2 regions of the Williamsia sp. Y844 genome follow, and region 2 is predicted to be linked to the other one. Evidence: riboswitches for the same ligand, from Rfam matches in the RefSeq annotation. Region 2 holds a riboswitch; the other holds the start of a gene.
The links. Region 2 has a riboswitch for cobalamin ahead of cobN (cobaltochelatase subunit CobN). Riboswitches for the same ligand answer to the same signal wherever they lie in the genome.
Positions count from the first base shown of each region.

Region 1: linked by a shared signal. The riboswitch ahead of AC1TQG_RS14340 (ABC transporter substrate-binding protein) and the one ahead of cobN (cobaltochelatase subunit CobN) in region 2 are both predicted to bind cobalamin.

Region 1 is NZ_JBXCJB010000002.1:426,220-442,579, forward strand. Features, by position in the region: gene AC1TQG_RS14295 (lipocalin-like domain-containing protein) at 1-13, opposite strand, end outside; gene AC1TQG_RS14300 (ATP-binding protein) at 579-3,818, shown strand; gene AC1TQG_RS14305 (hypothetical protein) at 4,011-4,478, shown strand; gene AC1TQG_RS14310 (multicopper oxidase family protein) at 4,471-5,931, shown strand; gene AC1TQG_RS14315 (DUF2231 domain-containing protein) at 6,379-6,855, opposite strand; gene AC1TQG_RS14320 (response regulator transcription factor) at 6,925-7,602, shown strand; gene AC1TQG_RS14325 (HAMP domain-containing sensor histidine kinase) at 7,599-9,020, opposite strand; gene AC1TQG_RS14330 (hypothetical protein) at 9,088-9,426, opposite strand; gene AC1TQG_RS14335 (universal stress protein) at 9,734-10,606, shown strand; cobalamin riboswitch at 10,753-10,898, shown strand; gene AC1TQG_RS14340 (ABC transporter substrate-binding protein) at 11,021-11,986, shown strand; gene AC1TQG_RS14345 (FecCD family ABC transporter permease) at 12,040-13,044, shown strand; gene AC1TQG_RS14350 (ABC transporter ATP-binding protein) at 13,041-13,829, shown strand; gene AC1TQG_RS14355 (Atu4866 domain-containing protein) at 13,981-14,244, shown strand; gene AC1TQG_RS14360 (hotdog domain-containing protein) at 14,489-15,085, shown strand; gene AC1TQG_RS14365 (IF2 family translation initiation factor) at 15,104-15,784, opposite strand; gene AC1TQG_RS14370 (CsbD family protein) at 15,816-16,360, opposite strand, start outside.
Region 2 is NZ_JBXCJB010000003.1:542,837-559,196, forward strand. Features, by position in the region: gene AC1TQG_RS19340 (DUF222 domain-containing protein) at 1-283, shown strand, start outside; gene AC1TQG_RS19345 (PPOX class F420-dependent oxidoreductase) at 292-699, opposite strand; gene AC1TQG_RS19350 (TerD family protein) at 829-2,880, shown strand; gene dprE2 (decaprenylphospho-beta-D-erythro-pentofuranosid-2-ulose 2-reductase) at 2,919-3,677, shown strand; gene cbiE (precorrin-6y C5,15-methyltransferase (decarboxylating) subunit CbiE) at 3,674-4,885, shown strand; gene cobM (precorrin-4 C(11)-methyltransferase) at 4,882-5,649, shown strand; gene AC1TQG_RS19370 (cobalt-precorrin-6A reductase) at 5,646-6,404, shown strand; gene AC1TQG_RS19375 (precorrin-2 C(20)-methyltransferase) at 6,389-7,897, opposite strand; gene AC1TQG_RS19380 (precorrin-8X methylmutase) at 7,894-8,517, opposite strand; gene cobG (precorrin-3B synthase) at 8,542-9,669, opposite strand; adenosylcobalamin (AdoCbl) riboswitch at 9,784-9,859, shown strand; gene cobN (cobaltochelatase subunit CobN) at 9,912-13,511, shown strand; gene AC1TQG_RS19395 (FxsA family protein) at 13,612-14,154, shown strand; gene AC1TQG_RS19400 (amidohydrolase) at 14,221-15,828, shown strand; gene lnt (apolipoprotein N-acyltransferase) at 15,939-16,360, shown strand, end outside.

The DNA.
Region 1 (16,360 bases), on a different contig from region 2:
TGCGAACTGACATGAAATGCTCCCTCAACTCCTGAAGTACCGAACATCGGCGTTTTCGCGACCGACGTTATGGAACGACTGCATAGAAATAGCAACAACGGGTCTGTCCGCGGTCTATGCGCCTCAGGAGGGTTCTCGGCCTGAGCAGGTCTTAGCTGTTCGGAAAACCGTCGAAGTGATCGCAGGCAGATTGTTGGATCGCTGATTGCGCGGATATGCAAAAAACTTGCACCGCAGAAGTTTCCACGCTTTTCAAGCGGCCGTCTTTTGCTCCGATTTGGTTTTCTTATGCAAACATAGTACTTATGCCCGCGTCGGACCGTGTGACCATTCAACTGATCGGAGAGATCTCAGTTCGATGTGATGACCGCGTGGTTGATCCCCAAATTATCGGAGGTCCGCGCTGTTCCGAGACACTCGCGTACTTGACGGTCAACAGGCAACGTGACATTCCGCTCGACGAAATCGGGTCGATCCTGTGGCCGAATATCAGGCCACAGTCGTGGAACTCCACGGTACGCACAGTGATTTCGAAGGTGCGTGCAACTCTGGAAGCGGCGAATGTGCCAGGCGACTGTATGCGATCGCGTCGTGGTCATATCCAGTTTGTACTTCCGGAATCGGTCCGAGTTGATCTGGAGTCAATCCGGACCGTGTGCCACAGCGACGATGAGACCAACTGGGTGCGGGCAGACCTCGCGCAGGCTGCACATCGGCTCCTTGCCGGCCCGGTGCTGCGTGGTGTCACGGGGGACTGGGCGGATGCGGTCAGAACCGAGTGTGAGCAACTTCGTCTGCAGGCTTTGGATATCGACGGCCAGAGCTCGTACGAACTCGATGCATTGGATCGCTCCGTGTCGTGTGCGGAGTTGTTGATCAATCTTGATCCGCTACGAGAGCGCGCGTACCGGCTCGCGATGCGCGGCTACCTCCGTCTCGGTGATCGAGGACAAGCCCTGGATGTGGCGGCACGGTGTCGGGATACCCTGTCGCGTGAACTGGGCGTCGATCCCTCTCCGGAGACTGAACAACTGTTTCTTGAAGCATTGAGGACCGAGACTGCTTCTGTCACAACTGCGCCTGGAGAGTCATTCGACGGTCCTGACAGTGGGGGCTGCTCCAAAGTCCTGGTGAGCCTCGACCGCGAACTCGACATCATCGCCTCCGCGTGGGAGAAGGCCGCCGGTGGTGTGGGCCAGTGCGTAGTTGTCACCGGTGATGCCGGACTGGGCAAGACCACCCTCATTTCCGAAGCGATCGATCGCGCACAAGCCCTGCACTACGACGTTCTCTTCGGTCGGTGCAGCGAGGACGCGATCATCGCATTCGAGCCGTTCGTGGAGGCTGCCGGCCGCGAACTCGACGCGATGGGAGTTGCGCAGGCGCGGCGGTGGTTGAGTGAGAATGGCTCTGACATTTTGCGGTTGATTCCGCATGTGGCACGCAGATTCGATGATCTCGCTCCAGTGGAATCTGCCGGCGATGATCGGTCACAGATGGTGACTGCAGTCCACCAGTGGCTCACTGCTCCGACACGATCAGTTCCAACTGTCCTTTTCGTCGATGATCTGCATTGGGCGTCGAGTGCAACGCATTCGCTCCTTCGCTATCTGCTGCAGGCGTGTTCGACTCGGCCCGTGTGTTTTGTACTCACCGCCCGCACGCATGCTTTGGATGATCCGGATCTCAATACGACGCTCAATACCGCTACCCGGTTAGGTGGGGTGCACCGGATCGCATTGAGCGAGTTCACCGTCGACGACGTTCGGGAGTTGGCCTCGACACTGGGATCAAACTTGGACCCGGCGGAATTGCACGCGCGTACGAATGGGCACCCTTTGTTCGTGACTTCGCTGTTTGCCGCCGGTCCGGCAAACAACAGCTCAACGCTACCGACGTCGGTGGTCGAGTTCGTGCGTCGCGCCGAACATAGTCTGGGTTCTGCCGCACAAGATGTGCTGCGGTTGTGCGTGGTGATCGGCATGTCGGCTTCTCGTTCAGTCTTGCGCCTGGCCGCTGACACCATTGTCGATGATGCTGAGTTCTCTGAAGCACTCGACGAACTCCTTCACACACGCCTGGCGACCCTCGTCGAGTCCAGGCAACGTGCGCTGGCCAGTAGTCGGGGAATGTACTTGTCCGGCACCATTGATGACACTGTCGCGCTGCGGCACCCATTGGTTCAGGAAGTGGTGTACTCGGACATCTCGCCGGGAAAGCGCGCAACGCTGCATTCGCGCGTTGGACATGCGTTGGCTCAACGGGGGATTCACACCGAGCCTGAAGACTACGCGCGTGTTTCCTACCATCTGAGCCGCGGACTGACCACTGACCGACATCGCGCAGCTGTGTTCGCGCGGCAGGCCGGAGACCAGGCTTTCGCCCTCGGTGCCTATGAGGATGCGCTGGCGCACTACACCTATGCCGCGGAACAAGTCCCGGACGGTGAGGACAGTGACCGCCATTGTCGGATGCTGATCGGGATCGGACGTGCCCGCCGCGCGCTCCGTGATCCAGGCGCCCGCGCGGCTGCGTTGGCAGCGGTGGCGATGGCCCGCCGCCTGGGTGATCGTGCGCTCCAGGTCGATGCAGTGCTGGCCAGTGGGCGACGGGGGATCGAATTCGTGCAACGCTACGAGGTCGACAACGAACGCGTGGACGTCATCGATGCGATCTGCACGGATATGACCCAGACCGGCCAAGATTCCTCTGCCGACTTCGCAACTCTGTTGTCCCAGCTGGTTATCGAGCATGCGTGGGACGACAGCCGATCTGACCGCGACAGAATGCTCGAGCAGGCGGCCGGCATCGCCCGCCGGCTCGGAGATGGTCCGCTGCTCGCCAACGTATGCGTTGCCGCTCTCATCGGATTGCGGATTCCACACAGCCACAACATGACCACCGCAGCTCTGCGCGAGTTGAACAGCTTGGTCGATTCACATGCCGGCGCGTTGCCTGATGTGACCACCGTGGTGTGGCTGTCGCGGGCCCGGCTCGAAGAGGGCGATCTGATCGGGGCTCGATCTGCTCTCGATACGATCACCGACGCGCACATCGATGGCGATCCCGAACTGGATTGGCTGGTCAAGTATGGCCGACTCGGTGTGGATCTGGCTGCCGGTCGTCTGGGCCAGGCGCAGGAGCAACTGATCCAGATTCGCGCGATTCCGCCGTCACCGGTTGATACCGGCTATTACGGCCGGCTGCTTCCGGCGTTGACGGCCCTGGGGACACTCCGCGGGAGTCTGCAGGAAGTGGTGGACCAATCCGCCCTGATGCGTGCTCATTTCGATACGAACCACACGTTGCGGCCGGCGTTGGCCGTTGCCCTCCTCGACATCGGTGAGCGCGACGGCGCAGCCGAACTCCTGGAGTGGTACACCCCAGAGCGTATCGCCGGCATTCCGGTCGACCCCATGTGGCTGTCCACCGTGACCCTCATCGCCAGGGCAGCAGCCGACCTGTCCGCGGCGGAGCTGTGTGAACAGCTATATCTGCGTCTCGTAGATCATGCCGACTGCACGGTCCTGACATGGGCCAGCCTCTATGGCGTGGTGCACCACCATCTAGCGCACCTGGCCCTGGGTTTCGGTGATCTCCCTCGGGCCGGTTACCACGTCACTGATGCACAACAAGCCCATGCTGACCGTGGATTCGGTGGATGGGAAGCCGAATCGAACTATCTCGGACTACGAATCGATGCCGCCCAAGGTGCTCTCGATCAGAAGCAGGTGGCGCGGGTTCGCGCGCAGGCAGCTCAGATCGGCGCCACAGCGGTCGTTCGCCGGATCGACGCTCTACTCTCCGGTCAACCATGACGGTGCTCGATGGCAATGCCGCAAGGCAATTGCAAAAAATACGCACTTTGTAGCTGTACTGAACCCGGTGTGCGGAGATCCAGGCCCGCGCAAGACCCGAAATGGACGTAGATATGACCTGCTCGACGCTGTGGTCGGTTGCAAGTGTCTCGTGAATGTGCGATCGGCCAACTTCGGAAGTCAGGCGTTGGTGTGGCGCTCAGTGCCGTGGCGTTGACACTCATGGTGAGTGGATGCACCGATTCCGGGTCCGGAAGCCGCGACGGGTTGAAACCGGTTCCGACCCGGACCACACCGGCCGCGACATCGTCGGTCCCAGCCACCGACCCTGGTGGGGTGCTGGCGGTCAACGACTTCACGGTCTTGCCGAACTTTGTGTGTCTGAAGGATGTACCGGCCCGAGTGGTTGTGACGGTCGGCTGGAGTGCGCCGTCGGCGACGGAGGTAACGATGTCTCTCGACGGTCAGGCACTGCCGGTCGGGATTCAGGACAACCTGCCATATCAGGTTCCGGCGGGCGGACCGACCGGCATCGGAGCAGCAGTCGTCTTCGCCTGCGACGGAACGACTTCGCACACCATCGATATCGAGTGGACAGCGCCGGGAATCCTGCCGGCCTCTCGCACTGTCACCGTCACCAAGGAGTCCAACGATGGCTGATGCCACGTCCCAGGCCGGCTCGGTCAGCCGACGCCGGTTTCTCACCGGCAGCGCCGCACTGATCGGTCTGCCACTACTCGGGGCCCCGTTGCTGACTGCGTGCGCCTCGGGCAACGCCGCCTCGGGCGGCGGGACCTGGTTCGAGCCGAATGTCCGTGCGAGTGAGAACGGTACGCTGAGGACTCAACTGCGCGTTCGGGATTCCGATGTGGCCTTGGGCGGTGGGAAGGTTCAGGCGGTCACGTATGAGGGCACCTATCCGGGACCGACACTGGATGTGCGTCCAGGCGATCGCATCGAGGTCTCCTTGATCAATGAGATCGGCGAACCGACCAATCTGCACACCCATGGGTGGCATGTCTCGCCGAAACAGCCGAGCGACGATGTCTTGCTGGCCGTGGAGCCGGGCGAAACGTTTGACTATGCCTATGATCTCCCGTCGGACCACTCGGCCGGAACGTTCTGGTATCACTCGCATCAGCACACGCTCAGTGACACACAGGTTTTCGGCGGTTTGTTCGGTGCCCTGATCGTGCGTGGTGAGCTCGACGAACTTCCGGGCGTCGCGGGTAGACCCGAGCGGCTTCTCGTGCTGAGTCAGACTGAAATCGCCGACGGTCAGATGGTTCCGGGTGACAAGAGCTCGAACAACCTGCAGCAGACGTTGGTCAACGGCACGTTCCAGCCGACCACCGAGATCGCGCCGGGGGAAGTGCAGCGTTGGCGAATCATCAACGCGAGTTCTTTGTTCCTGCGACTGCAGCTCGACGGACATCCCATGCACGTGATCGCCATCGATGGCGATGCACTGACCTCCGTTGAGACACGGGACGTCATCGAGGTGGTCCCAGGGGGACGGGCAGACGTGCTCATCGGGGGAGCCGATGAGGGAACATACCAACTGCAGTCACTGAGCTGGGAAGAGTTCGGCCCCTTCTATTCATCGATGGTTCCGGCCCCGATGCCCTTGCTCACGTTGGTGTCGCAAGGTGACCGGCAGAGTCCCGAACCCGTTCCCACTGCACTGCTGCCTTTCGACGACCTTCGCGACGCCGTCATCGATCGCAGACGCGAATTCGTCTTCGAAGAGATGGAGCCGCGCGGTACCGGCGACATCGAGCACTTCATGTATTTCATCAACGGCACCACGTTCGATCACCATGTGGTCAACGAGACCATGACACTTGGTGACACCGAAGAGTGGCACTTCATCAATCGGACGTACGAACCTCACCCAATTCACATACACGTCAACGATTTTCAAGTTATTGCGATCAATGACGAGCCTGTCGACCAGCAGCACTACCGGGACACAGCAATGCTCCCGCCGTTCGGTAGCCTGACCATCCGGCACCGTTTCGAGGACTTCACCGGCCAGTTCGTCATGCACTGCCACATCCTGTTCCACGAGGACCACGGCATGATGCAGCTACTCGAAGTGGTCGATAGATAACCACGATCAGATTTTGTCGCAACATGATTCGCCCACCGCGCTGAGAGCGCAGTGGGCGAATCAGGTTGCCGATGGTCAGCTGCTGTCGAGTAGTCCGGCAAGTCCCGAGAGGGGACCAGGCGAATCCGTTGCTTTCGCCTTCCACATTGATACTCGTTTCCTCAACTCGATCGACCGCGTGACCTGACGAGGCTCGCGCATCCGTGCACTGCATCTGGATGTGTCCTTGTCACGCGCTGGAGCCGAAACCGGGGATTTGCCCTCCGATGGTGTGCCGCGGGCATTCGAGCCCACATGTGGACCCAATCAAACTCCGGAAGTGCAACTTTTTCGCATTCTCGGGCTTTGACGGGCCATCCGGCGATCAGACATGGCCGTGATGAATGTTCAGCGGGACTTCCTTCCGTCCGTCACGAGGCCCAGATCGTCGTCGCCCTCGATAAGGGATCAGCGCGTCCCATGCCACACTGCCCGTGCACCACTGTCGCCGATCCGGTACACCATCACGATTGAACCAATCGCGAAGATGAGCAACGCGAAGCCGGCGAGCAGAGTTATTCCGGTGCGGGCGCGTGCTTGCAACCTCTCGAGCCGCGACACTGTCCAATCGAGGTGCAGCGCCCACCAGATGACAGCGAACACGAATAAGGGCGCCGCCCATATCAGTGCTTGATCTCCCAGTTCGGCGTGCTTCTCAATCAGCGAATTCGGCGGGACCTTTTGCTCGAGCGATTCGCCCGCGCTGGTGGTCAGCGGTACGAGGACGAGTGCGACAAGGGCCAGCACGGGTGTGATGACCCCGAGTTTTCGTCGCGCGGCGGGCCACACCACGCCGAGCGCCGCGCAGATCGCTGCCAGCGGAAGGAGAACGACCACGAAATGCACCAACAGCGGGTGGAGCGGTAAGCCGTTGATGGAGTCCATGCGGCAGACGTTAGGCGGAGGGTGCTGAAGTAACGCTGAGTACGGCGCGAGGTGGGTACGGTTGGCCGCATGAAAGTGCTCGTCGTCGAGGACGACATCAACGGCGCTGAGACGATTCGGCGTCGTCTGCGTGCTGATGGTTGGGCTGTGGACGTGGCGCACAACGGTCTCGACGGTTTGCACATGGCTCAGACGCGTGGATACGCCGCGATTGTCCTCGACGTCATGTTGCCGAAATTGAACGGATATCAGGTGATTCGCGCTCTGCGTGAACAAGATGTGTGGACCCCCGTGCTCATGCTGACCGCGAAAGATGGTGAGTACGACCAGGCTGACGCGTTCGATCTGGGCGCCGATGACTACTTGATCAAACCGTTTTCGTTCGTGGTGCTCAATGCGCGGTTGCGGGCGCTGCTCAGACGTGGGTCGCCGGAACGACCCGCGGTTCTCGCGGCAGGCGACCTGTCCGTCGACCCGGCCTCTCATGTTGTGCAACGCGGGGTTACGACGATCGAACTCACCCCCAAGGAATTTTCTGTACTGGAGTTTCTGCTGCGCCACAAGGGAACCGCAGTGTCAAAGACCCAGATCATGGGATCGGTGTGGGACGTCAACTATCACGGAGATGAGAACATAATCGAGGTCTATATCGGATACCTCCGCAAACGGATCGACCTTCCGTTCGGTCGTGCATCAATCGAAACGGTGCGAGGCGTCGGATACCGTCTGCGTGACGATGGTGGCTAGAGTGGCGAGCCGAGTGGGAGTTCGATGACGATTGTTGCCCCTCCGAGCATCGGGTCGGTTACGTATACGCGTCCACCGTGAGCACGCACCACTTCGTGGACGATCGCCAGGCCCAAGCCCGTACCGCCGCCGCGGTCCCTGTCCATGTCGAGCCGCACGAACCGGTCAAAGATCCGTTCCCTTAGCTCATCTGGAATGCCGGGGCCATCGTCGGAGATCTCGACTCGCACGGTTCGCCGGTGCTCATCGACAACCATCCGCACCTCCACCTGCGTGGACGCGTAACGAATGGCGTTGTCAAGGACGTTGCGAAGCATGGACGAAAGTCGTTGTGGGTCACCGGCCACACGCGCGGGCACCAGGGTTGTCCGGATCGAGATGGCATGCGCCAGTTCGCTTCGCCGGACACCTTCGTCCACCACCTCATCGAGGTCGACGCCAACGCTCTTCAGTCGCAGACCCTGTTCGTCAGCGCCGGCCAGGAATAACAAGTCGGTGACCAGATCGCGCAAGCGGGTGACCTCCGGTTTGAGGATCTGATCCGCTGTCGCAACATCGATTGGCTCACCGGTCTTGATTGCCAGGTCGACGATGCCGACCAACGTCACCAGGGGGCTGCGTAACTCGTGCGAGGCGTCTCCCACAAACTGCAGCTGCCGCGAGTAACTGTTTTCAAGGCGGTCGATCATCGAATTCATCGTGTCGGCGAGTGCGGCGATCTCGTCTCCGGATTCGTCGACCGTTATCCGAGCGCTGAGGTCGGTCGTCGAGATTTGCGAGGCTTCGCGGCGGATCTTCTCGACCGGCTTGAGTGTCCGGCCGACCAACACATACACAAGCCACACCACCAGCGCGAGTACAAACGGGAAGAACGCGCACAGGAGAACGAAGACGAAGACCACGACTTTCCTCGCGCGGCCTTCAGACGCGGCGACCTCCACGCCGAAATCGCCTTGCGCGGTCGAGACGCCGACAGCCACGCCTCGGTACTCGGTGTTGCCGCCGTCGAGTCGGACATCACCGAATGATCTCTGCTCGCCCGGTTGCGGAATAGACGGCTGCAGTGCAGATTCTGGATCCTCCGGTTTGCTCGTGGCCAGTACATGCCCGCTCGAGTCGACGATCTGGATCAGGTCGACCACGTCCGAAGTCGCCGGCAACGAGCGATCCACATCATCCACCGTGTTGCCGCGCAGGACAGCTATCACCTCTTGGGCCTTGGCTTCGGTTGCCCGGTCGGCGGCTTCCAGCAATGTTTGGCGCAAGATGAGCAGCATCGCAGCCGCGCCGACGGCCAGCGCGAACGCGACGAGCACCGATGCCACGAGCACGAGACGCCTGCGAACCCCGGTCGTTTGTCTGCGTAGCCACACGCGTGCAGGGGCGAACCTGATGGGCCGGGGGTTTTGACCGTCCATCGCCCCACCCTAGGTGGGGGAGCCGCTGTAGATCGGCGCCTGCGTCCGATCGCCTCATTTGAGGTGGCTACACCGCAATGCTGTCGGCTGGTTCTTCATTGCCGAGGTTGAGGCCACCGAAGTAGTGCGCAAGAAAGAAAGCCATCGCAACTCCGCCTGCGACTACGGCGGTCTCATCCCGGGCAGTTCTGGGACGCCGGCGCAGCAACGCGCTGCCGACAGCGAAGTTGATCGCGCCCCATCCGACATTCTCGATGGGGGAGGACAGCCCGACTCCCGGCGGTTTCGCGAACGGGGTGGGAAACCTCTGGCCGGTTATTCCTTTGACCGTGTGCGGGACAGTGTTGACGAGCAGGGCGCCCGCGATGAATCCCGAGATCGTCCCGGTCGTAGTGCGAGCAAACATCACGTGTTGTCTCCCTTGATGAGCTGGTGAGTCCGAGGCTACTGGAGGAACCGGACATCTGTTTTCTCCACGCGCAGAACGGATATCGGCCCGTCGTCGCACTGGATCAGTGGCATGACACGTGCGCGCGGCAGTCCTTGTTCGAGACCGCTGGTCGACCAGCGGTTGGACAACGCTCGTATCGGCTCAGAGCGAGCTGGACACGTTTCGATGTTTGGTTTGCGGTTCGCCTGCAACCGGCGACCAGATCGGCGATCGTGGAGTGACTGGACATGTTGGACGATCTCAGCTGCAAAGGGGACAGGCAATGGCTACGGTGAACGCGCCAATAGTAGTGGCAGTCGATGGCTCTGAGCACGGGCAAAACGCGCTGACGTGGGCTGTTGCCGCCGCTGAACGTGAAGGTCGGACGTTGCGGGTCGTCACGGCGGTCGGAACCATCGTGGCGGGCTACGCGCCGGGCGTGGTGATGACCCAAGACATCATCGACACCCTCCACGACGACGCCCAGCGCATCGTGGACATCGCTGTCGGTACGGTCAAAGCAGCCAATCCCGACGTCGCAGTCGGGGGACAGGTGTTCGACGGTAAACCCGCGCTCGTATTACGCGAGATCTCCAGCTCAGCGCACATGGTGGTGGTCGGCAGTCGGGGGATGGGCGGAGTCACCGGCCTGCTGCTCGGGTCTGTCAGCACCGACGTCTCCGCCCACGCCGACTGCCCCGTCGTCGTGGTCCCCCGTCGACCTCCCACAGCCGGCCCGGTGGTGGCAGGCGTCGACGGCTCTCCCAACTCGCAAGCAGCATTGACCCACGCCTTCATCCAAGCCGACGAACTGAACACCTCGCTGATCGTGGTGCATGCCGATCCAGGATTCTCCAGTGGCGGGAACGACGGACACCCCGAGGTCAGTCAGCAGGTCCACGATGAAGCCGCCGAGCGCCTCGGCGTACTGATGGCCGGCCACCGCGAGGACCATCCCGACGTTGCGGTCGAAACGCGCATCGCGGCCCAGGCCCCCGCGCCGTACCTCGTCGACACAGCCCGTGACGCTCAACTCATCGTGGTGGGAAGCCGCGGCCGCGGCGGGTTTCGCGGACTGCTCCTCGGCTCGGTCAGTCAGGCCATTCTCCACACCGCTTTCTGCCCGGTCATGGTTGTGCACGCCCCCACCAGGTGACCCGGTGGACTCCGACGATGCGGAAGGCTTCGAACCGGTTCGGAGACAAGTGTTCCCAATTGTCATCACTTTCCATTGATCGAGCTGAGATACGGCCGCCCGATCGAGGAGTGGACAGGCCCGCGGCGGAGGTGCCTGACGGCCGGCATGTCACTGCCGTATATGGTTGCCGAGGCCGTCCATGCGGCCACGATCAGCGAGGGAACCCGGTGTGAATCCGGGACTGACGCGCAACGGTAACGACCTCGAATGGGGTCGGAGTCCGGTTACTCACCGATCGGTCTAGAAGTTCCTCGGCTCCGCGACTGGGCCCTGATGTAGGAGTACCGCTTCATGCGCACATCTTGGCGGCACATTGGTGCCACCGCCCTTATGATCACCTCGGCCCTGCTCCTCTCGGCATGTTCGTCGACGATGGATGAACCGGTGTCGGAGACGATTTCAGACGGGTCCGCCTTTCCGCTGACCATCGAGAACTGCGGTCATACCGTCACCATCGACGCACCGCCGCAGCGCGCGGTGTCGCTGAACCAGGGGTCCACCGAGATCCTGCTCTCGCTCGGGCTCGCAGATCGGATGGTCGGCACCGCCACCTGGACCGATCCTGTTCGTGAGAACCTTGCCGACGACAACTCCCGCGTGCCGCGCCTGGCGGACAACAATCCGTCCTTCGAGGTGGTCCTCGACACCGAACCCGACTTCGTCTCAGCATCTTTCGGTGGCACACTCGGACAAGGTGGCGTCGCCGACCGCGACCAGTTCGACAAGCTCGGTGTGCCCAACTACCTCTCGCCCACAGACTGCGACGGCAAGACCGACGCGAGCGTGAATGCCGACGGTGCCCGCACCGACCCCCTGCGCGTCGACACCGTCTACAAGGAGATCCGGGACCTCGCAGCCATTTTCGACGTCCGTGACCGCGGTGAGGCGTTTATCGCCGAACTGCAGCAACGGTTCGAGGCGGCAACGGGATCGGTGGACGCCGCGGGTGTGTCGTTGGCGTACTGGTTCGCCGACACCAAGACTCCCTATATGGCCGGATGCTGCGGTTCGTCGGGCATCATCACCAATTCTGTTGGCGCCGAGAACATATTCGCCGACACCACCAACGAATGGCCTCAGGTCAGCTGGGAGAGCATCCTCGACCGGGACCCCACCGCCCTCGTGCTCGCCGACCTCAGCCGGCGCAGCATCGACGGCGACGCCCTCGACAGCAAGATCGCATTCCTCGAATCGAACCCGGTTACCCAGCGGCTCACCGCCGTTCGCGACAAGCGGTACATTGTGCTCAACGGTGCCGATCTGAACCCGTCGATCCGCACCATCGACGGTGCGGAGAAGACCGCGGCCGCGCTCGAGCAGTGGGGACTGTCGCGCTGACCGCGGTCAGCACCCACCGCGAAGTCCGACCGGCACGGACCGATTCCCGACCGGTGCTCGGGATCCTCCTGTTGGTCGGTCTCGTGGTGCTGGCCGTGTCCATCGCCATCGTCATCACCATCGGACCCGCCAACCTGTCCGTAGGCGACGTATACGCGGTGGTGCTCGATCACCTCGGTCTCGGCAATTCGGGGGTGAGCAGGATCAAGGACGGCATCGTGTGGGAGCTTCGCCTCCCGCGCACACTGCTCGCGGCCGTCTGCGGTGCCGGCCTGGCGCTGTGCGGGACGATCATGCAGTCTTTGCTGCGCAATCCGCTCGCCGACCCGTTTGTCCTCGGCATCTCGTCCGGGGCGTCCACGGGCGCAGTGGTGATCGTTGTTCTCGGACTGGGCGCCGGAGCGGTGTCGCTGTCGGTGGGCGCGTTCCTCGGGGCGGTTCTCTCCTTCGCCCTTGTGATGCTGCTGGCCCTCGGCGCCGGCGGCGGAATGTCCCGGGTGGTGCTGGCCGGAGTGGCCTGTACACAACTGTTTTCGGCCTTGACGTCATTCATCGTGATCTCCTCGGCCGACGCCGAGCAAACCCGCGGTGTGCTGTTCTGGCTCCTCGGTTCGCTGTCCGGTGCCGACTGGACCAATGTCATGCTGTGTGGCACGGTCACCCTGATCGGCCTCCTGGTATGCCTGACGCAGTCGGCAGCGCTGGATGCCTTCACCTTCGGTAACACAGCTGCTGCGTCCCTCGGCATCTCGGTGCGCTGGGTCCGGGTGCTGCTGCTCGGCATCACGGCACTTGTCACCGCAACCCTGGTGAGTGCCGCCGGGGCGATCGGTTTCGTCGGTCTCGTATTACCGCACGCCGCCCGGTTCCTCGTCGGCCCCCGGCACAGTCGGCTGCTGCCCACCGCTGCGGTGGTCGGCGCGATCTTCATGGTGTGGGTTGATACGCTGGCCCGCACTGTTTTTGCGCCCCAGGAAGTTCCGGTCGGTGTCGTAACGGCCCTGATCGGTGTTCCGGCGTTCGCGCTCATCCTCGTCCGGATGAGGTCGAGCCAATGACCCTGTCTGCCAAAAACATTGAATGGAGCCGAGGCGGGCAGTTGGTGCTCGATGGAGTGTCCATCGACCCCGTGAAGGGTGAGACCATCGGTTTGCTCGGCCCGAACGGCTCCGGAAAGTCGTCACTGCTGCGGGTGCTCAGCGGCGTCGCGCATCCGGATGTGGGCCGCGTTCTCCTCGACGACATCGAGATCAGGAACCTGCGGCGACGTCAGATCGCCCGCCGGGTGGCAACGGTGGATCAGCACTCCGATACCGAGGTCGACATCACTGTCCTCGACATCGTGCGGCTCGGCCGCATTCCGCACCGTGGAGTGTTCGGTGGTGATGAGTCCGCAGATGATGTGGCCGTCGAGTTGGCGCTCAAGCGCACCGCGATGACGTCGAAGGCGAATCGACTGTGGCACAGCCTTTCCGGCGGTGAACGTCAGCGCGCTCAGATTGCGCGGGCTCTCGCCCAGGAGCCGGACGAATTGTTGCTGGACGAGCCGACCAACCACCTCGACATCCGGCATCAGCTCGACATCCTGGCCTTGGTGGCCGAACTCCCGCTCACCAGCTACATCGCGTTGCACGATCTCAATCTGGCGGCGATGTTCTGCGATCGGGTGATGGTCCTCGATCACGGGCGGGTTGTGGCCGTCGGCACCCCCGCCGAGGTGATCACCGCCGAGCTGGTGGAAAAGGTGTATCAGGTCCGGGCGTCCGTCTCCATCGACCCTGTCATCGGATACCCCGAGGTCACGTATCGGCCGCAATCGGCGAGCATCCCCGCGCCGGGTTGATCGAACCCAACTGAGTCCGGATTCGCAATTGAGCGTGGGTGCAATGCACCCACGCTCAATTGCAGGATTCGCCATATTCTCGAACCACCTCAACCGGATGTCGGCAGGTGGGAGGGAACGAGAAAGATATGGATTCACGGATGGGAGTGGCATGAGCAGCACATCGACGTCAGACCTCGACGTCGTCGGAATGTGGGTTACGGCAGACGGATACATACGTCAGGAATTGTTACCGAACGGGCGCTACGACGAGGCGCGAGGCAACACTCCCAGCGCTTACACGGGTACGTTTACCGTGATCGGCGCACATCTGGACTATCGCGACGACACCGGATTCACCGCGACCGGGGATGTTCGCGATGGTGTGTTGTACCACGAGCACCTGGTGCTCTATCGCGAGGAACAGACTTCATGAGTCTGTCCTCTCACCCGCATGTCGCTGCGATCGCCCCGACCTGTCTCTCCGACCGCTCGAGGTCGGTTGTCGCGCGATGAGCCCGGCGCCCGGCGACGTGCGGAGGTTGTTCAGTTATTGTCAATGGAATAATCATTCACTCGGACAGGGGTTTTCAATACTGCCCGGCGACGGATCGTCCGACCGTCGAGGTGTCTGCGGTTTCAATGGTTTTGCCGTGCTCAACGAAGGAACATAGTCGGAGATGACAGGTATCGAGAATGGGCGGGTGATCGGCGCGCCGTCCGCTGAGTTGAGCCCATTCGTGGAGTTGATGGACGCATTTCGCGAACTGCAGCAAACGCTTTGTGTGGTCGCGCCGTCGGCAGAGGTGGCACTGGCAGCGGCCGCCGCGCTTGAAGATGTGACTGCGTGGTTGAAGGACTTCGAGGTTCGTCCAGAAGACGATCGGCCCGCCCGGGAGCTCGCAATGCGGGGGATCGGGCATCCGGTGTTTGTCCTGTACCGCGCACACGATACGTCGGACACGACGCTCCTCGGATCCGTCACGTTCAGCTACGCGCACATGGGTGGGGGAGGTGCCGTGCATGGCGGTGTGGTCACGATGCTCTTCGATGACCTCCTCGGCATGTTCGTCGGCCGCAAAGGACTATTCGGTTCGCGTACTGCGTATTTGAAGGTTGACTATCGCAGTGCCACACCGGTCCACCAGGAACTGCGCGTGGACGCGGCGATAGACAGAATCGAAGGCCGGAAGACGTTCGTCACCGGAACCCTCTCCCACGGCGGCGTGGTGTGTGCGGTGGCTGACGCGCTGTTCGTGCAGCCGCAACCCGATTGACCGAAAGTCGCTGTGCGGTCAGTTTTTGTTGTCCGCGCGGTCAGCCTTGCGCTTGTCTTTTTCGGCGTCGGCGAGTTTCTCGATGTGATCGGCCTGGTCGCGTTTGGTTGCCGCGGCGTCCCGCTTGGCTGCTGCTTCCTTTGCTTTTGCTGCAGCGTCAGCGGTCGCTTTCAGTTCAGCCGCATTGATCTTGGCCTGCTCATCCCGCTTGGCGGCTTCGGCCTCTTGTTTGCGCTTGGCAGCGAGTTCGTCGGCCTGTCGCTCGGCCTCAGCGGTCCGTTGCCGAGCTTTCTCAGCGGCGGTTCGTTTGTCTTCTTCCGCCTGCCGTGCCGCCTCATTGATCTCTGCCTGCGTGGTTTCGCGTGCCACCTTCCGGTCTTCGACGGCGTTGTCGGCCTTGGCCTTCAATGTAGCGGCGGCCTGCTGACGCTTGCGCTCGGCTTCGGCCTCCAATTGCGCTGCGCGACCGAGGGCTTCGCTCCGTTTGGTGAGCGCGGATCCGCGTTTTTCGATCAATGGATCCCCCAGAAGATTCCCGACGGTCGAGTCGAGAACACCCAACGAGCGTTCGAACAGAAGCCGGGCGGCCGCCTCCGAATCCAGTCGCGACACGACTCTATCCTCGATGAGCTGCAACGGGATTCGGGCGATCCGGTACTGCGTACGTAGCACAACCAACGGTATTTCGGTGATGTTCATCTGCACTCTCCTCAACTTGTGTGTGGTCGCTCTACGGAAGATCGGCTTGATCGGTGAGGCCGTCTGCCTGACGTCGCAACCGTTCGGCCTCCGCCCGGGCGCGGTCGGCCTCCGCCACCGATTCCTTGTGTTCGTCGACTGCATCGACAACATCATTTGCGGTCTCGGCGACCTCGACCCGCTCCTGCGCTCGCGCTTGCTGTTGTTTGGCCTTGGCTTCGAGCTCGGCCTGTGTCTGTTCGACCGTGAGCTTGTGCTGCTCCTGCTGCGCGGCCGCACCCTTCTGGGCCTGCTTCACCGTCTCGGCAACCCGCTCGGTCGTCGCGGTCTCGGCTTGCACCTCGGCCCGTTCCTGCGCGCTTTCAGCCCGGGCCTCGGCGGCTTCGTGCTGAGCCTTCTCGGCTTCCGCTTTGGCCAGGGCCTCCTCGGCGTTTGCTTCTTTGCGCTTCTGGGCCTGAGTTTGCTCGAGCTGCCCCTCCGCTGTCAGCGAATCGTTGCCGGTCACAGCGCCGGCCACTTCCTTTGCCTTGCCTTTGACCGAGTCGAAAAGGCCCTTGCGGGCTTGCTCAGCTCTGC
Region 2 (16,360 bases):
TCACAAACTTGTCGGCGACGGCCCTGGTCAGTGGCAGACGGTGATGATCACCGAGGGTCCTGACAAGGGCAGGGTCGGGTGGATACCACCAGTGTCGGTGGATCCGGAACGCAAACCGCGGGTCAACCGTGCCCAGCATGTCAACGAAACCTTCGCGGCGGCCTGGGAGAAGGTTCTTGCCGACCGCCGGGCGGTGTTGGCTGACAAGTTGGCGGAACTGACCGGCGGCGAACCTGAGGTCCAACCCGATCCCGAACCGGATAGCACTGACCAGGATGCGTAGCGTCTTGCCTAGGCGGTGACCATCAGCGACTGCGAACCCAGTATGCGTTCGACGTTGATCTGTATGACCACCCGGCGTGGGTTCACTTTGGGCTCCTTGTAGCGAGCCGCATAGCGACGGACTCCTTCGGCGACAGCCTCGGGGTCACGGTGGACCGATGCTTTGCCTTCCAGCGTCAACCACTGCGGTCCGTTCACCTGGAACACGGCGGCGTATCCAGACCGGTCGACGTTCTTCACCTTCTGGCTGCCTTCGAAGGTGATCACTCGTGCGATCTTCGCCTCGGCGTCGTAGGTGAATCCCACAGCAACAACATGAGGGGTCCCCGATGCACGGACGGTGGTCAGGCTCCCGAGGTGGCGTTCGGTGAGGAAGTCCATTGCTGCGGGGGTTAAGTCGTTTGGTGTTTTGGGCACAAGCCGACCTTAGCCAAGTCGCTGTCCTATCAAGCATCCCCGTGCAGCAGGCTGGTCTGGACACCACATCACCTATTCATCTGGTGGACCTCTTTACGCACAACCTCGACGTCGTGCGATAGTCACGTGATGACCGATCAACGCGTTGAAGCACTGGAACTTGTTCGCGGACAGAATGTTTCCGTCGAATCCATAAGCCAGGGTAACGACATTCTGTCTGTCGGCGTCGTGAGCCGCTTTCCCGGGGAGACTGCAATAACGCCCGACGTGAGCATCTTGCTACTGGATGCGACCGACAAGGTTCGATCAAACTCGGATTTCGTCTTTTACAACCAACGCGAGGGAGCAGGCGGGGCGGTTCGGCTCGAGGACAGTGAAGCCGGCGACGACGATTCAGCCAGTCTTTCAACCCAGCCCGGTGACGGTGACCTTCTGTTCGTGGACTTTGTCGGTTTGCCAGAAGAAGTTCAGCGGGTAGTGGTTGCGGCCAGCCTCGACGGCGAATCCGAATCGACCTTCGCTGAAGCGAAAGATCTCGAAATCACGGTTATGCCAGGTGATTCAGCGAGTCCGACAGCAGTGTTCAATCTGTCGATCGAAGAACCTGTCCTGGCGTTGTTGTTCGGTGAATTCTATCGACGGGGCTCCTCGTGGAAGTTTCGGGCGATCGGCCAGGGCTATGCGGGTGGACTCGCTGCGTTGGCAGCAGAGTTCGGTGTCGAGATCGACGATCCCACCGACTCTGGTGACAGAGATTCATCTGATGCGCACATTGCGACAGTCGAAGCCCAAGAAACCGTACCGGCAGATGTGGATGCTGCGCCTACCGTCATCGCGCTGGAGACCGAGTCAGTTGCAACCAAACCGTCGGTGAAATCTTCAATGACCACTAAGAAGACTCTCCGTCCACCGAAACTGCCATCGTGGTCGTTGGTGCCCGAACTGGCCGAAGGCGGGGCGGAGTGGGATCGCTCTCGCTTGTTCTCGGTGTCCGCAATTGGTACAGGTGATGAACGCGAACGACGTGCGGTCTCAGCGCTCTTGGCTGTGATGGCCGGGGTACGAGAGTTCGGCCGTGAGATGGTTGCACGCAGCGGTGGGCCCGCAGGATCCATCGAGACGTACATCGAGCCCGAGTTCGAATGGAATGAAAAGAAACTTCGTCCCGACGGATTGATCAGAATCACGCGTGGAGCGAAGCAATGGACTGCGCTGGTCGAGGCGAAGTCTTCGTCAGCCAAGCTCACCACCGACCAAGTTGAGACCTACATCGACATCGCCCGTAGCCTTGGATTCGACGCTGTAATAACGGTCAGCAATCAGCTGTTGGGTGCACACGACCAACATCCCGTAGTAGTCGATAAACGCAAACTCAAAAAGGTTTCGCTACACCATCTTTCGTGGGACGAGATCCGATCCGTTGCGATTCAGATGTCGATGCACAAACAAGTCCAAGACTCGACCCAGAGTTGGATCTTGCAAGAGTTTGTCAGGTACCTGCAACATCCAAAATCTGGATTGCATGGCTTCACCGATATGGGGGCGCAGTGGGGCCAGGTTCGAGATGCAGTGAAGACCAAGACCCTGAGTGCCGACTCCAAAGGCGCGATCGAAGTATGCAATTTATTCGATCAGTTGGTCCGGCATATCGGCCACGACCTCTCGTGCTTGCTGAGCGCGGACGTGCGACCGATTTTCCCGCGGTATCGACCAGACGGCACAAGCCGAATTCAACAGCTGGCGGACTCGGGTTTCATGTTCGGCTCACTGCGTATCCCAGGCGCGACCGGAACCTTGACGCTGGCCATCGATCTCCGGTCGGACGTCCTGGAGTGCTCGACCATCATTGATGCCCCTCGCGAAGGACGCCCTGCAACCCGCATCAATTGGATCGTCAAACAGATCCCGGATGCCCATGCGGACACCCGGATCGAATCAATCCTGGCAGGGCGTCCATCGTCCAACGTGGGTGCGTTGTTGGGAGTTCTCCGCGATAAGCCCGAGGCGCTCCTTCCCGCGGATGGAAAGCTCCCCAAGCAGTTCAAAATCACCCGTGCCCACACGCTGGGCCGGAATCGCGGAAACGTCGTCATCTCAGCGAACAAACTCGTTGAAGAATTCTATCGAGACATCTTGCAGGTGATCCGCGCACCTAAGAAGCCCAGCCCGCTGAAGGAGTGACTGCAGCTCGGAGATGAGCCGTTTGGGATACTGGCCTGGTGAGTAATGGGCGAGTGGTTGTGCTGTTCGGTGGTCGCAGTGAGATCGGGCTGGAGGTTGCAGCTCGGATCGCTGCAGGGGCGACCGTGATCTTGGCGGCTCGGAGGTCGTCCGACCTCGATGATCAGCGCGAACGGCTGGAGTCCGAAAATGCGGCAGCTGTCCATATGGTCGAGTTCGATGCGAACGACACCTCAACACATGAGGGCCTGATTCAGCAGATCGTTGCCGAACACGGGCCCATCGACGATGCGATCGTGGCCTTCGGAATCCTCGGCGATCAGGCGAGGGCAGAGGTCGACAGCGCCCACGCACTACAGATCGCGCACACCGACTACCTCGCCCAAATCAGCGTGCTGACTCCGTTGGCCGTCGCGATGCGGGCCGCCAAACGAGGCAACATCGTCGTCTTCTCATCCGTTGCAGGCGTCCGGGTCCGGCGCGCCAACTACGTCTACGGCTCCACCAAGGCCGGGCTCGACGGCTTTGCCAGCGGATTGTCAGATGCATTGCACGGCAGTGGGGTACACCTATTGCTCGTCCGCTCCGGATTTGTCATCGGCAGCATGACAAAAGATCTGATGGCCTCCGGGATCAAACCTGCTCCGATGTCGAGTACCGCACCACAGGTTGCCGACGCAGTGGTCAAAGCGCTGCACCGAGGTAAGCATGTGGTCTGGGTCCCCGGAAAGCTGCGTCCTGTCTTCTTTGTGATGAAGCTCCTGCCCCAGGCGATCTGGCGACGGATGCCTCGATGACTGATCTGAAGTTTGTGGTCGTCGGCATCGGCGCCGACGGCTGGGACGGCCTGTCCGGAAACTCGCAGCGCGAATTGCGCTCTGCCACCGACATCTACGGTTCCGTGCGCCAGCTGGATCTGTTGGCGCCACTCGAGGCGACGCTCCACCGGTGGGACAGCCCGATGTCGAAGCACCTCCAGCGACTACTGGCCGACACGCACCCGCACACCATTCACATCCTCGCCTCGGGTGACCCGATGTTCCACGGCGTCGGGGCATCGATCGTGAAACAGGTGGGCGCGCAACACGTGCGCATCCTGCCTTCGGTATCGAGCGGCAGCCTGGCCTCCGCCCGTCTCGGCTGGGACCTTGCCACGACGCGCATCCGCAGTGTTGTCGATCGCCCCCTCGATTCGATCCTCTCGGGAGTCTCCGACAGCGTTCGGCTGCTGATCCTCAGCCGCGACAACACCACTCCGGCGGCCGTCGCAGAATTGCTCACGGCCCACGGGTTCGGATGGTCGCAACTCACCGTCCTCGAACAGCTCGGCTCCGACAGCGAACGCCAGGTCACAGGTATCGCACGAACGTGGGCCGCGCCTGCCGGCGACCAGCTCAACATCATCGCTGTCGACTGTCTCGGTCCGGCCGTCAGTAGCCAGGCAGGTCTGCCGGACACCGACTTCAGCAACGACGGACAGCTCACCAAGCAGGCAGTCCGCGCGCTGACCGTCACCGCATTGCGGCCGGCCGCCCGCCAACTGCTCTGGGATGTCGGAGCGGGCGCAGGCAGTATCGCCATCGAGTGGCTGCGCACCGACCGGACTTGCACCGCAATTGCTTTCGAATCCAACGACGTACGTCGTGGACGCATCGTGCACAACGCAGCCGAGCTCGGCGTGAGCGCAGGACTGACGGTCCACGGCGCTGCGCCCGAGCAGTTGACCCACGCACCTGATCCCGACGCGATCTTCATCGGGGGAGGCGTGACGGTCCCGGGGATGGTGGAGGAGTGCTGGGATGCCTTGCTCGACGGCGGACGGATAGTGGCCAACGCGGTTACACTCGAATCTGAGGCAGTCTTGGTGAAATGGCATGCCGCAGTGGGTGGTAGCCTCCGTCGATTCCAGATCGACCACGCCGAGCCACTCGGATCAATGACAACCTGGCGACCAACGCTCCCAGTGACACAGTGGATCGCCGACAAACCGAGGACCAACTTATGACGGTGTACTTCATCGGAGCCGGACCCGGCGCCGCCGACCTGATCACCCTCCGCGGCGCAAAGTTGCTCTCGCAGTGCAACACCTGCCTGTACGCCGGGTCGCTGGTTCCCGCGGAGATGCTCGAACATTGTCCACCCGGGGCCACTTTGATCAACACAGCGAAGATGCCTCTTCCGCAGATCATCGACCACATCGTGACCGCGACCCATGCCGGGCATGATGTGGCTCGACTCCATTCAGGCGACCCCGGACTGTATTCGGCGGTGGCAGAACAGATCAGATTGCTGCAGCCGCAAGGAATCTCTTACGAAATCGTCCCGGGCGTTCCTGCCTTCACCGCGGCCGCCGCAGCATTGGGACAAGAACTCACGGTGCCCGGCGTCGGTCAGTCGCTGCTGATCACCCGAGTATCCACGCTGTCAACCGACATGCCCGAAGGCGAAAAACTCGAAGAACTCGCCCGCACAGGTGTCACGATGGCGATCCACCTGGCCGCCCATCGAGCCCAACAGATAGCCGACGCCCTGACACCGCACTACGGAAGCGATTGTCCCACTGCCGTGGTCGCCTTCGCCAGCCGCGACAACCAGCAGATCGTTCGGTGCACGTTGGCAGAGCTCCCGAACCAGCTGGAAATGAACGATATTCAGCGCACCGCGGTCATCTTTGTCGGACGCGTCCTGGTCGCGGATGAGTTCCCGGACAGCTATCTCTACTCGTCAGCCCGGATGACCAAGCTGCGCAACGACCCTCATTCGTCATGAGCGAGGGCACAGTCCTCGTCCTCGGCGGGACCGCAGAAGCCCGCGCTCTCGCAAAGGAACTCGTCGGCGAAGGAGTGCGGGTTGTCACCTCGCTCGCGGGTAGGGTCAAGAATCCGGCGCTACCGGTCGGCGGCGTCCGCATCGGCGGGTTCGGCGGCGTCGACGGTATGACAGTGTGGCTGAGGGACAACAACTGCACGGCAGTGGTCGACGCGACACACCCGTTTGCCCGTCAGATCTCAGCCAACGCCGTTACCGCAACAACAGAAGTCGATATACCGATGCTGACCTTGCGACGCCCCGAATGGCTTTCGCAACCGGGGGATCGCTGGATCGACGTACCCGACATCGCCGGAGCCGCCAGGACCGTGGCGGAGTTGGCGGGCGAACAGGGAAGTCCCCGAGTCTTCCTCACCACCGGTCGCCAGGATGTAGACGCCTTCGCCGACATCGACGACGCCTGGTTTCTGATCCGCCTCGTCGACCCACCCGAGCGAGCGATACCAGCGCAGCATCAGATCATCCGTAGCCGCGGGCCGTACACCGTCGACGGCGAACTTGCCCTGATGCGTGAACATCGCATCGACGTGGTCGTCACGAAGAACAGTGGTGGCCCGCTGGTTCAGGCGAAACTTGAAGCAGCGCGGCAACTCTCACTGCCAGTCGTCATGGTTCGGCGACCTACCCCACCCGGCGGCGAAACCGTCGAAACGGCTTCCGCCGCCGCAGTCTGGGTGCGTCAGCTGCTCTCGTAGCGGCGATTGGTGAACGCCACCGGGCCTCCGACTCGGTCGACGACCGTTGTGGTCGACGAACCGATGATCAGCAGCGTCCGCATGTCGACCACGGCAGGATCGAACTCCCCGACGGTAGTGATCACCATCGACTGCTCAGGGCCACCCACGTCGCGTCCCAGGATGATCGGCGTTGACGGGTCCTTGGATTCCAGAACGATGTCCTTGAGTTCCGCAACTTGCCAATTCCTGCTGACCGATCCGGGGTTGTAAATCGCGAGCACCAGATCCGCGGCCAGTGCAGCCCGCACCCGCGCCGTGATCACATCCCAGCTTTTGAGGCGGTCGGACAAGGAGATCACCGCATAGTCATGTCCGAGCGGAGCGCCCGCAAGGCTTGCGACGGCGTTGGCCGCGGTCACTCCGGGCACCACCCGCACGGGAACGTCGCGCCATTGCGGGTCCGCTGCTTCTTCGACGACTGCTGCCGCCATCGCAAACACGCCAGGATCGCCCGAGGACACCACTACCACCCGGGCGCCATTCTTTGCCAGATCCAGTGCCATGCAGGCCCGTTCGGACTCCACACGGTTGTCACTGGCATGCATACGTTGTCCGGGTCGGGGAGTCACCCTGTCGAGATAGGTCTTGTAGCCCACCAGATCGGTCGCCTTCGCCAGCTCGGCACGCACTTCCGGGGTGGTCCACCGGTCGGCGCCAGGTCCCAAGCCGACGACAACAACCTCACCGGCTACGCCGGCAACAGGTGCAGATGGTTGCGCGTTGTTGAGCTCACCGGGGATGACGACCATCGAAAAGTACGGCACCGTCGAAGCGTCGACGTCGACCACGGGCATGACCTTCTGCGCACCCGTCGAGGCGCGTTCGACATACCACGCCCGGTCGATGACACCGGATTCGCGCAGCGCTGCAACTACTTCCGGGAATGTCCGGCCGAGTTTCATGATCGCCACCGCATCGCTGTCACGCAGTCGACGGACGAGTTCTGCCTTGGGAAGCGTGCCCGGCAGCACGGTCAGGGTCTCCTCGGCTTCGACCAATGGCATACCGGTGGCGGCTGCCGAAGCGCTCACAGACGTGACACCCGGGATGATCTCGGTGTCGAAACGCTCGGTCAGCCTCTTGTGCATATGCATGTACGAGCTGTAGAAAAGTGGGTCACCTTCGGCCAGCAACGCCACCGAACGTCCCGCACGCAGATGCGCGGCGAGGACTTCCGCGGCATCGGCATAGAAGTCGTCGAGCGCGCCGCGGTAGCCACCGGGGTGATCGGTGGTCTCGGTGGTGACCGGGTACATCAGCCGTTCCTCGAGCTGACCTTCCCGAAGGTACGGCTGGGCAACCGACCGGGCGATCGAACGACCATGGCGGGCACAGTGATACGCGATCACATCAGCCTCGCCGATGACGCGGGCGGCCTTCACGGTGACCAGTTCGCTGTCACCGGGCCCCAAGCCCACGCCCCACAATTTTCCACTGCTGGTCATCGTCATTCCACCTTCGAGGCAAGTGCGTTGAGAGCGGCGGCGGTGATCGCCGACCCGCCGCGACGGCCGAGTACCGTCAAGTACTCGAGATCGTTTCGATCGGCAAGCGCTGCACAGGATTCCGCAGCGCCGATGAATCCAACCGGCGCGCCGATGACCGCAGCCGGCCGTGGTCCGCCTGCATCGATCAGCTCCAGGAGCGCAAAGAGCGCGGTTGGCGCGTTGCCGATCGCAACCACGGATCCCTCGAGCATCGGTCGCCAAAGGTCCACCGCAGCAGCGGTTCTTGTGGTCTCCAGTTCCGCAGCCAAGTCCGGGACCCGACTGTCGCCGAGTAGACAGAGCACATCGTTGTCTGCGGGCAACCGCTTGCGGGTCACGCCGGACGCGACCATGTTCGCATCGCAGAGGATCGGCGCTCCGGCTTCCATCGCCGTGCGGGCCGCGGTCACCAGACCTGCACTGGCTCGCACGTCGGCGGTCAGATCGACCTGACCGCAGGCATGGATCATCCGGACAACCACCTGCGACAGGTCATCGTCGAACATGGTGAGGTCGGATTCGGCACGAATTGTCGCGAATGACTGCCGGTAGATCTCGGCGCCGTCTCGAATGTAGGTGTACATAGTGCTCGCCACCATAGATGCCGATCAGAGTCGGCGACGCTTGTACCCCGTCGCTGTGGCTTCGACCCGAAGATGGTTCTCTTGAGGCGAACCGCACCCGCGTTCGCAGCCGACCCAGTGCTCACGGTCGTCGACCGCGACGTCATCTGACGTCAGGTGCAGTTCCAAATCCCGACGGACATCGGCATGCGATTTGTCGCAGCCGGGTGATCCGGTGCAGTCGGTGACCTTGGTCCATGGTGAACTCTCGTCGAAGATCAGGCCCATCGGTGCCATCACCCGAAGTACGGTGTCGGCCATGCCTTCTGACAGGTCAACGATCAGGATCTCTTTTTGCGGCGTCAGGTAGATGTCGCGTTCGATGGCAGCCAGGAACTCGCCGACTCGCGCCGGGACCCGTCCATGCGCGACCACCGAACCGAGTGCCACCAGGTCGTCGTGATCCTGCGTCAACCAACCCACCCGTGGTTCCGAAATAGGCTCTGACCTCGGGTATTCACCAGTTGTCTGCAGTGTCGCCAAGATGTTGTCGATGGTGGTCCGATCGGCAACATCCTGCACGCGCCATTCGTCGGACCGGTCAGCCAGAAACGCATACGCCAGGTCGATCATGAGGGCCGCGGCATCATCTGCCGAGACCCGACGTCCGGTCGGCTTTCCGCCGATGAGCACGTCAAACGCTCGATCATCGATCGCCAGCACACCGATGTCGGGACCCTGGGCGAGGATGTCGCCACGCCCGTCGTCGACGCCGAACAGGATCCGGGCCGGGAGACTCGCCAGCACCGGGTCGGACTGCAGGCGGATGTCGAAGTCGTCCAGGATCGGCCGCGCATCGATCAGCCCTCCGCGCCGCCCCGTCAATGCTGAAAGCTGCAGGTTGCGGACCCGCTCGTGACTGGGAGACGGGATCAGGCCGGCCTCGAGTATGCGTTCGCCGGCACCGTCCACGTCGGTGATCCCACGCAGTTGGACGTTGCCGCGCGAGGTCAATTCGAGATGACCGTCGCCGAAGTCATCCGCCACCCCTACCAGGGATTGCATCTGGATCGGGGTGATCAGACCGCCGGGCAGCCGGATCCGAGCCAGATGGCCATCTGCCGCCGGATGCGCCGAGAACACACCGGGGCAACGATCGGATGGTCGACTCATGCGTTCCACGGTACTGGCGCCGATCAACTTTCCACCGCTCGGTGGCGGTCAGTTGCCCGACTCATCGCCGTCGGATCACTTGGAATTGCCGGTCTTATATGCTGATGCAATTCCGCAACGAGGAAGCCGGTGAGAATCCGGCACGGTCGCGCCACTGTAATGGGGAAACCCCAAGTCAGACCCTTGTTGCTCCGCTGCTACACCCCAACCGCCGGGCGCGCATTCCCGGCAAGGAGGTCCTCGTGATCTTGCTGCTGTCCACATCGGACACGGATCTGCTGACGGCCAAGGCCAGCGGCGCCGACTATCGCCTCGCGAACCCGTCACGCCTTCTCGTCGATGAAGACCTACCTCGACTCCTGAACGGGGCCGACCTGGTGGTTGTGCGGATTCTCGGTGGCCGCCGGATGTGGGAACAGGGCCTGGACGCGGTGATCGCCGCCGGATTGCCGACCGTGGTGCTCTCCGGTGAACAGCTGCCCGATCCCGATCTGATGTCGATGTCGACGGTCGCTCCCGGGGTCGCCGCCGACGCACACAACTACCTGGCCCAGGGCGGACCGGACAATCTCGCAAACCTCCACGCGTTTTTGTCGGACACCCTGCTGCTCACCGGCCACGGTTTCAGTGCTCCGGCAACCACCGCGCAGTGGGGGATTCTGGACCGCAAATCCCAGGTCGAGACCACCGGACCGACGATCGCGGTTCTCTACTACCGAGCCCAGCATCTGGCAGGCAACACCGCTTACATCAACGCACTCTGCGACGCGATCGAGGACAAGGGCGGCCGGGCACTGCCGATCTTCTGCGCGTCGCTGCGGACCGCGCCCGATGACCTGCTCGAACAGCTTGCGGTAGCCGATGCGCTGGTGGTCACGGTGCTTGCCGCCGGGGGAACGACGCCTGCCACCGCGTCGGCCGGTGGCGACGACGAGAACTGGAACATCGAACAACTCGCCCGTCTGGACATCCCGATCCTGCAGGGACTGTGTCTGACATCGTCCCGTGCCGGATGGGCGGCGAACGACGATGGCATGTCCCCATTGGACGTCGCCACGCAGGTTGCGGTACCCGAGTTCGACGGACGGATCATCACGGTTCCGTTCTCGTTCAAGGAGATCGGTGAAGACGGCCTGCCCTGGTACCGCCCGGATTCCGAACGGTGTGCACGAGTCGCCGGAATCGCTGTGCGCCACGGGCGACTTCGGTACATCGCACCGGCTGATCGCCGGGTTGCCGTGATGTTGTCTGCATACCCGACCAAACATGCCCGGATCGGGAACGCAGTGGGGCTCGACACCCCACAGAGCCTGCTCCGATTGCTCGAGGCCATGCGGGACGCGGGCTACGACATCGGACCGGAATCCGGCGACGGCTCGGTTCCCGGTCTGGCCGAGAACGATTCGGACACACTGATCCACACGCTGATCGCCGCCGGTGGACAAGATCCCGACTGGCTCACCGAAGAAGCGTTGGCAGCCAACCCGATCCGGCTGTCAGCGGCGGACTACCGCGACTGGTTCGGCACGCTGCCCGAAGACCTCCGGACGACGATGATCGAACACTGGGGGCCGGCCCCCGGCGAACTGTTCGTCGACCGCTCGGTCAATCCGGACGGCGATATCGTGATCGCGGCAATGCAATTCGGGAACATCGTGCTGATGGTCCAACCACCACGCGGCTTCGGTGAGAACCCGGTTGCGATCTATCACGACCCGGATCTGCCGCCGAGTCATCACTATCTGGCGTGTTATCGCTGGTTGTCGTCGCACGATCACTTTGCCGCCGACGCCGTCGTCCATGTCGGCAAGCACGGCAACCTCGAATGGCTGCCGGGCAAGACACTGGGAATGTCGGCCTCGTGTGGCACCGATGCCGCCATCGGGGATCTGCCGATGATCTATCCGTTCCTGGTGAACGATCCGGGCGAAGGCACCCAGGCGAAGCGCCGGGCGCACGCCACGCTGGTCGATCACCTGATCCCGCCGATGGCACGGGCCGAAAGTTACGGCGACATCTCGCGTTTGGAGCAACTGCTCGACGAGCACGCCAACATTTCCGCGCTCGACCCGAACAAACTCCCGGCGATCCGCCAGCAGATCTGGACCTTCTTGCAGGCCGCGAAGATGGATCATGATCTCGGGTTGTCGGAGCGTCCCGAGGAAGACGTCTTCGACGACATGCTGTTGCACGTCGACGGTTGGCTGTGCGAGATCAAAGACGTTCAGATCCGCGACGGACTCCACATCCTCGGACAGCCACCGGCCGGTGATGTCGAGGTCGATCTGGTGCTGGCAATGTTGCGCGCCCGGCAATTGTGGGGCGGAACGCAGAGCCTTCCCGGACTTCGAGAAGCATTGGGGCTCACCGAAGACGGAACCGCAGGCCGCAACGCCACCGACAGCATCGAAGCGATCGCCCGGGAATTGGTGGCGGGTTGCGCCAAGGGCAACTGGGACGCCGCGACCATCGCCACTGTCGCCGAAGGTCACCCGGCCGATGTTCGCAAGATCCTCGACTTCGCAGGCTCCGAGATCGTCCCTCGGCTCCGCCAAACCGACCAGGAGGTCCCACGGATTCTCCACGCGCTCGGTGGTGGATTCATCCCTGCCGGGCCGAGCGGATCACCACTACGTGGACTGATCAACGTATTGCCGACCGGCCGCAACTTCTATTCGGTCGACCCGAAGGCTGTACCGTCGAAACTTGCCTGGGAGACCGGCCGCGCGATGGCGGATTCGCTTCTGGCGCGCTATCTCTCGGACCACGGCGAGTATCCGAAGTCCGTGGGCTTGTCCGTGTGGGGGACCAGCGCGATGCGCACGTCCGGCGACGACATCGCCGAGGTTCTCGCACTCCTCGGGGTGATGCCGATCTGGGATGAGGCGTCGCGCCGGGTGACAAAACTGGACCTGATCAGCCTCGCCGAACTCGGCCGTCCCCGTATCGATGTCACGGTGCGCATCTCCGGATTCTTCCGGGACGCCTTCCCACATGTGATCACGATCCTCGACGATGCCGTTCGGATGATCGCCGCACTCGACGAACCCGACGAGTCGAACTACGTTGCCGCCCATGCGCGTTCCGACGTTGCCGACCACGGCGACGTCGACCGCGCCACCAGTCGTATTTTCGGGTCGAAGCCCGGAACCTACGGCGCAGGCCTGCTCCAACTGATCGACTCCAAGGACTGGCGCAGCGATGCCGATCTGGCCGAGGTGTACACCGCCTGGGGTGGTTACGCGTATGGCCGCGGACGTGAAGGTGTGGCCGCGGTCGACGACATGCGATCGGCATACCGGCGCATTGCAGTCGCCGCCAAGAACACCGACACCCGCGAACACGACATCGCCGATTCCGACGACTACTTCCAGTACCACGGTGGCATGATCGCCACGGTCCGGGCATTGACCGGCAAGGATCCCGAGGCCTACATCGGCGACAGCACCAGCCCGGACAACGTTCGCACGCGCACCCTGTCGGAAGAGACCACGCGGGTCTTCCGGGCCCGCGTGGTCAACCCGCGTTGGATCGCCGCGATGCAGCGCCATGGCTACAAGGGCGCATTCGAGATGGCCGCCACGGTTGACTACCTATTCGGCTACGACGCCACCACCAACGTGATGGCCGACTGGATGTACGAGCAGCTGACCGAGTCGTACGTGCTCGACGAGGCCAACCAGGAGTTCATGAACAAGTCCAACCCCTGGGCGCTGCACGGCATCGCCGAACGTCTCCTGGAGGCGGCGCAGCGCGAGATGTGGTCGGCACCTCCACCGCAGATGCTCGATGAACTGCGGCGGGTGTTTCTCGAGACCGAAGGCGACATCGAGGGGGCCTGAGACGACCCGAGTTCGAAGCCATCGCGCCTGGTGCGATTGAATTCGGGGGATCGGGAGAAAATCGGGCGGCCTGATCGTTGACCCTGTGTACGCACTGCCGATGACCAGGATGGTTGATCTCATGAAGCTCGCACTCTTTCTCACCTACGTGGCGATAGAAATAGCCGCCTTCGTGGGGCTTTGTTTTGCGATCGGTTTCGCGTGGGCGGTCCTGCTGGTGATCGCCACGATGGTCCTCGGCTTCTGGCTGCTCCGCCGCCAAGGTGCCAAGGTCCTCGCCAATCTCCGCGCCGCCGGACAGAACGCTGCTGCGGGAGCGCCTGCCGGTCCTGCCGGATCGGCAGCACCGGTCGCTGACACCGCACTGCTGGCCGGTGCGACCATCGCGATGGTCGTGCCCGGTCTGGTCACGACCGTCATCGGTATCCTGTTGCTGCTCAAGCCTGTTCGAATGGTCCTGCGCCCACTGGTCATCGCTGTCGGTACCCGCAAGGTCGTCGGCGCGATGGAGGGCTACGCGCGATATGGCCGCGGGATGGCCGGTGTCACCGTTGTCGACGGACAGGTTGTCGACACCACCTACGGCCCGGCCGACCACGACCCGACCCGTCGTCAACTGCCCAAGTCGCACCCCGACCTCTGATCCTTGTACCCCTGTCGGTAACCCTGACAACAGCCCGCCACCGTCCGGCAGGCAGACTGGACGGTCGTGGAGAGTCAACTGCTGATCGGCGGGCACATTTATTCGCCGGTGGCCCCCGATGCAACTGCTATTGCGATCGAAAACGGCGTGGTCGTCTGGGTCGGTTCGGATCCGGTCGGACGTGTACTGCACCCCAATGCTGAAGTCATCGACCTCGACGGGGCACTTGTTGCACCCGCGTTCGTCGATTCTCATGTTCACCTCACGTCGACGGGGCTCGCCCTGCGCGGACTCGACCTCAGCGATGCGGTCAGCCGTGAAGACTGCCTCGCTAGGTTGCGCCGGTACAACGCCGAACACACCGACACCGACCTCATCTGGGGGTTGGGCTGGGACGAGTCGACATGGCCGGACGGACATCCCTCGACAGCGGACATCGATGCCGTAGTCGGAGATCGTCCGGTGTATCTGGCCCGGATCGACGAACATTCCGCAGTCGCATCAACCGCTTTGCGCATCCGCGCCGATGGGCTGACCGGCGCCTTCGGGTACGACCCGCAGGGTCCGCTGACCGCTGACGCCCACCATCGGGTGCGCGGTGCGGCCCGCGCGCTGCTGAGTACCACCGGACGCAATCGCGCCCAGCAGGCAGCGCTCGACGATGCCGCCGCGAACGGGATTGTCGCCGTCCACGAAAACGGTGGACCCGACATCAGCGGACTCGACGACTTCCTCTCGCTGGCCGATCTCGCACACGATGTCGAGATCCGCCGTTACTGGGGCGCTGCGGTATCCGATACCGCAGAAGCATTGGCGTTGATCGAGTCGACCCGCGCCCATGCGCTCGGCGGCGACCTGTTCATAGACGGCGCGATCGGTTCTCACACGGCGCTCCTTCGCGAGCCCTACGTCGACGCCGACACGTGTGGCGTCGGCTATCTCGACGCGCAGACCGTGACCACCCATCTGCGTGCCTGCACCGAGGCCGGCATCCAGTCGGGATTCCATGTGATCGGGGACGCGGCGATGGACGTGCTGGTTCAGGCGGTTGCCGATGTTGCCGCCGAGTTCGGCGGTCCGGCGCTGGCGCGCCTGGGCCACCGCATCGAACACGCTGAGATGGTCACCTCGGACCACGCCACCATCCTGGCTGCGGGCGGCATGATCGCCAGCATGCAACCGCTGTTCGATGCCCTGTGGGGTGGCCCCGGCCAGCTCTACGAACAGCGTCTCGGTGCCGAACGTGGCCGATCGCTCAACAACTTCGCGCAACTCGCCAAAGCGGGTGTTGGCCTGTCCTTCAGCTCGGATGCACCAGTGACATCGATGCGCCCGTGGGCTGCCATCGCCGCCGCCTCCAATCACAACAACCCGACCAGCGCGATCTCGGCGCGCGCCGCCTTTGCCGCCTCGACCCGCGGCGCCTGGCGGGCCGGCGGTCACCGCGACGGTGTCGCCGGGACGCTGGTTCCGGGCGCGCCTGCCGACTACGCGGTGTGGGAGGTCGAAGAACTGGTCGTGGCGGGGTCGGCCGACCCCCAGGTGGCGCGGTGGTCCACCGACCCACGATCACGCGTACCGGCGCTGCCCGATCTGCGACCCGGACGCAAACTCCCGGACTGTGTGCGCACCGTCCGCGCCGGACGAGCGATTTACGACAGGGCCGCCCGGTGACCCCTGGCACGGTTGAATCACGCGGGTCGGCGCTCTCGGCCCGGCTCGGCGCTTTTGTCCGCGCGCCGTTGGTCCTACGGACGGTTACCGCCGCGATCGGTGGTCTGTTGATGTGGGCGGCCTTCCCGCCTCGCAATCTCTGGTTTCTGGGCATTGCGTCACTGATGGTGCTGGCCCTGTCCCTCAAGGACGTCACCCGATTCCGTGACGGCTTCTTGCACGGCTTCGCGTACGGGCTCGGCTTCTTCCTCCCGTTGCTGCCGTGGATAGGCGTCTACGTCGGCCCGTTGCCGTGGGTGGCGTTGGCAGTGGTGATGTCGCTGTACACCGGGTTGTTCGGGGTCCTCGCCGTCCGCCTGCTCCGGTTGCCTGCCTGGCCGCTGTGGTTCGCGTTGGCATGGGTCACCGTCGAATGGGCCCGCTCGTCATTTCCCTTCGGCGGTTTCCCATGGGGCCGTGCCGCATTCGGACAGCTCGGTGGTCCGATGGTGTCCCTGGCCTCGCTTGGCGGGGCGCCGCTGGTGTCCTTCTC